2 regions of the Maccoyibacter intestinihominis genome follow, and region 2 is predicted to be linked to the other one. Evidence: a T-box and tRNA genes for the amino acid it is inferred to sense, from the RefSeq annotation. Region 2 holds a T-box; the other holds one or more tRNA genes.

Region 1 (2,481 bases), on a different contig from region 2:
CAGGGAAAGCCCGTATCGTGATTTTTTTGCATTCCAGAATCAGGAAGCATGGCCGGATAACGGAAGTTATGAGGGCTGGTGGGGCTTCGAGACACTTCCGAAGCTGAATTATGAGGGTTCACAGGAATTGTGGAACTATGTGCTGGATATCGGAAGAAAATGGGTATCTCATCCATATAATGTAGACGGCTGGAGACTGGACGTGGCAGCAGACTTAGGACACAGCCCGGAGGTCAACCATCGTTTCTGGAAAGAATTCAGAAAAGCAGTCAAAGAGGCAAACCCAAATGCGGTGATCTTAGCAGAGCACTATGGTGATCCGAAATCGTGGCTTTTAGGAGATGAGTGGGACACGATCATGAATTACGATGCATTTATGGAGCCGATTACCTGGTTTTTGACCGGAATGGAAAAGCACAGCGATGAATATCGTGGTGAGTGTTTCGGAAATCCGGGAGATTTTGAAGGAGCAATGCGTCATCATATGACCCGTTTTATGACATCTTCTTTGCAGTGTGCCATGAATGAGCTGTCTAACCATGACCATTCCCGCTTTTTAACGCGTACTAATAAAAAAGTAGGAAGAGCAGAACAATTAGGAACGGATGCGGCAGGCAGAGGCATCAACAAAGGCGTGATGAAAGAAGCCGTAGTCTTTCAGATGACATGGCCCGGCGCGCCGACTCTTTACTATGGAGACGAAGTAGGACAGGTAGGATTTACAGACCCGGATAACCGCAGAACTTATCCGTGGGGAAATGAGGATATGGATCTTTTGAATTTCCATCGGGAAATGATCAGAATCCACAAAGAGCATGAAGCATTTAAGACCGGTTCGATACAGTTCGTATGGGGCGAGTACAACTTCTTATGTTATGCGCGTTATAATCGCAGGGAACATTTTTTAGTGGTACTTAACAACGATGCGGTCAGCCGTACCGTAGAGATGGTCGTATGGCCGGTGGGACTGCCAAAAGAATGTGAGTTAGAGCAGATCATGTATTCCCATGAGGGGGGATATTCCACCAATCCGGTGACCTATGAGGTAAAGGGCGGAAAACTGAACATCACCCTGACGGAATTTTCGGCAGTGGTACTGCGTCTGAAAGAGACCTCCGGCGGAGCCCTCCCGGATTAAAGGACAAAAAAATTTGAAAAAATAAAAATTATATCTTGCATCGGAAAAATTCATATGATATAATATCTCATTGTCAGGGCAGATTTTGAAATGACAATGAAATGGATGGATTCCCGAGTGGCCAAAGGGGACAGACTGTAAATCTGCTGCATATTGCTTCGGTGGTTCGAATCCACCTCCATCCATTTTGCCGGCGTGGCGGAACTGGCAGACGCGCAGGACTTAAAATCCTGTTGTGGAAACACAGTATCGGTTCGATTCCGATCGCCGGCATGATAATTGAAAGCAATAAGAAAGTATGCATTTTATGCGTGCTTTTTTTTGTGCATTCTTTTTCTTGTATAGCAATTCCCTGAATTACCAAAACAGTCAATGACTAAAACGGAAATTCTCTCGCAAATCTAACAGCTTCATATTATAATACGCACAAATAGAAGGGCAAAAGCTATATTATGAATAATCATATGAAACAAAGAAAAGGAGGGAGCATATGAAAGGCTTTATGAAAAAGATACTTTCAGCAGGTCTGGCGTTTGCACTGGTATTCACCATGTGCCCGGTTCTGGCATATGCGGACACACCGCAGGAAGCACAGGAAAAGACAGCAGAGACAGATGAACCGAAAGCAGAGACTACGGAGGTTAAAGCAACGGGAGCAGAAGCACCGGAAGTAGAGACTACGGAGGTTAAAGCAGAGTCTGCGGATGAAAAAAATACAGTACTGGTTTATGGAAGGATTGAGGGTTCACAGCACTGGACAAAGGATAATATCTATTATATTATAACGGATTCTACCCTGATTAACCCTGTAATTATCGGAGATCTAACGATCGATCCGGGAACGACGATCTGTTTCGGACAGGGGAATACTTCTCATGGTAAGATTGACCAAACAGATGTAAAATCTGCATCAGGTCTTAGGATTCTGTATGGTTCTCTTACTGCAAAGGGAACGGCAGAAGAACCGATCATTTTTAAAAATGATACAAATGATGAGAATTGGGCAGGGATTATATTTGATACACAGATAGAGGAAGATACAGAGCGGACCTGTGAAGGTGCAACCTTTGAATATTGTCAGTTTATCAACGGTGGAGAATATTTAGCAAGTGATGTGGAAGGAATGTTATCCGTAGACAGTACATCTGATGAGACGGATAGGAATTTTAATCTTACAGTAAATCAGTGTACCTTTGACAGCAGTGAGGTGGTTGCGGCAAAAACGGCAGCAGGGACTTCATTAGTGGATGGAAGTTCGGCAATCTATTTCCATGCCATGGACAGGAAAGTGGAGGTTAAGGTAACCAATTCAACATTTCGTGGAATGGGGCGAGCTTTAGAAT
Region 2 (2,481 bases):
ACCATGCACCCTCATTACCATGCAATTCCAATACCATAAATTTTCTGTAAAATATCCTTAAACAATTCCTAAATGCTCTAATAAAATCTTAATTCCAAGTAAAATCAGAATAATTCCACCGGCAAGCTCTGCACGGCTCTTATATTTACTTCCGAATATATTTCCAATAAAGACTCCTGCTGCTGAAATTACAAACGTCACACTTCCTATAATGATGATCGCAGGTACGATATTTACCTGTAAAAAAGCAAACGTCACGCCGACTGCGAGTGCATCAATACTGGTTGCGATCGCCAGTAAAAACAACTCTTTTATATCCAGATGTTCCTCCGCTGCCTCTGCGGCGCAAAGACAGACTTCATCTTCCTCATCCTCTCCACGAAGAACCTCTACCACCATATGTCCACCGATCACAACCAGAAGAACAAATGCGATCCAGTGGTCAAATGCTTTGATATAGTGTTCAAACTGTATTCCGGCAAGCCATCCGATAAACGGCATCAATGCCTGAAATCCTCCAAAAAACAATGCAATGATAAAACAATGTTTCTTATTAATAGTTTTCATATTCAGACCCTTACAGATAGACACTGCAAATGCGTCCATTGCAAGTCCGACTCCGATCAATAATAATTCCAAATATCCCATTACTTTCTTATCTCCTTTGTATTCATTTTGTTCTGATCTCCCGATCTTTTTAAAAATCATGTCCGCAAATTCTGTCTGCCACACAAAAAGACCCACGCATACCAGAAAATCTGATATACATGAGTCTCATTTTTTAAGATTTGCCAGGTCACATCTAACATGACCGGGTCTGTTGACAAACCACGATTTCTCGCAAACTACTCCCTCACGGAATCACTTTCGTAATCATATCTTATTGATTCTCATTTGTCAATTATTTTATCCACTTTTTTATCCACTTTTGACCTTTCATTGTTGACAAACCCGCATTTTAACCCTATAATGACGGTAGTTTTACAGACAGGCGTAGAAAAGAAGAAGTAGGAATGAGAACAGTCATACAGAGAGTAACCGGTTGCTGAGAGGTGCATGAGCTGCTGATTCTGAATACATCTTGGAGCCTTGCACCGAATATTTTATTTTTAAAAATTAGTAGGCTGCAACGGATTCGCACACGTTATCGTGCCAAAGTATCGCTTTTTGCCGTACTTATTGAGACAGACAGTGTGAACTGGCTGTAAACTTAGGTGGTAACACGGGTATGTTCCCCGTCCTTTGATTAGGGCGGGGCTTTTTTATTTTTGAATTAAGATGTCCAAACTAATGTATAGTTGCACAAATAACCTATTCCAAGTTTCATTTCCATTACACAAAAAGAAACTTTTCATAGTTTATTTGTGCTAGTTACAAGTAATATCAAGTTTGGACATCCGGATCATTCATAAAAATACCCCGAAACAACATTATATTATTATTAAAGGAGACAGAACTATGACATTATACGACGAACTTGTAGCCCGCGGATTAATCGCACAGGTTACGGATGAAGAAGAGATCAAAGAACTGATCAACAATGGAAAAGCTACTTTTTATATCGGTTTCGACCCGACGGCTGACAGCCTTCATGTCGGACATTTTATGGCACTCTGCTTAATGAAACGTCTTCAGATGGCCGGAAACAGACCGATCGCATTGATCGGTGGCGGTACCGGAATGATCGGTGATCCATCCGGACGTACCGATATGCGTCAGATGATGACACCGGAAACCATTCAGCACAACTGCGACTGCTTCAAAGAGCAGATGAGCAAATTTATCGACTTTTCTGATGGAAAAGCGCTGATGGTCAACAATGCAGACTGGCTGATGGATTTAAACTATATTGATGTATTACGCGAGGTTGGTGCTCATTTTTCCGTTAACCGCATGCTGACGGCTGAGTGCTATAAGCAGCGTATGGAAAAAGGATTGAGCTTCTTAGAATTCAACTACATGATCATGCAGAGCTACGATTTTTACGCATTATACCAGAAATATGGCTGCAACATGCAGTTCGGCGGTGATGACCAGTGGAGCAACATGCTTGGCGGTACCGAGCTGATCCGTCGTAAACTCGGCAAAGACGCTTACGCAATGACCATTACCCTGCTTCTCAATTCCGAGGGCAAAAAAATGGGAAAAACCCAGAGCGGTGCCGTATGGCTCGACCCGAATAAGACTTCTCCATTCGATTTCTACCAGTATTGGAGAAATGTTGCCGATGCCGATGTTTTAAAATGTATCCGTATGCTGACCTTCCTTCCATTAGAAGAAATCGACAAAATGGATAGCTGGGAAGGCAGCCAGTTAAATCAGGCAAAAGAAATTTTAGCATTTGAACTGACCAAATTAGTTCATGGCGAAGAAGAAGCAAAAAAAGCACAGGACAGCTCCCGCACACTCTTTTCCGGCGGCGGAAATGCTGAAAATATGCCAACTGCTGTTTTAAAGGAATCCGATCTGCGTGACGGTTCT

Evidence for each region. A T-box is a leader RNA that pairs with one kind of tRNA and senses whether it is charged. The one in region 2 lies ahead of tyrS (tyrosine--tRNA ligase), so its partner is inferred to be a tRNA-Tyr.
Region 1: it has a tRNA-Tyr gene. The T-box ahead of tyrS (tyrosine--tRNA ligase) is inferred to sense a tRNA for this amino acid. The anticodon was not compared.

The regions. Positions count from the first base shown of each region.
Region 1 is NZ_JBBMEX010000010.1:81,693-84,173, reverse strand. It holds gene WMO43_RS10520 (glycoside hydrolase family 13 protein) at 1-1,138, shown strand, start outside; tRNA gene WMO43_RS10515 (tRNA-Tyr) at 1,242-1,323, shown strand; tRNA gene WMO43_RS10510 (tRNA-Leu) at 1,328-1,411, shown strand; gene WMO43_RS10505 (fibronectin type III domain-containing protein) at 1,629-2,481, shown strand, end outside.
Region 2 is NZ_JBBMEX010000009.1:104,623-107,103, forward strand. It holds gene WMO43_RS09805 (manganese efflux pump MntP) at 58-648, opposite strand; T-box leader at 986-1,246, shown strand; gene tyrS (tyrosine--tRNA ligase) at 1,459-2,481, shown strand, end outside.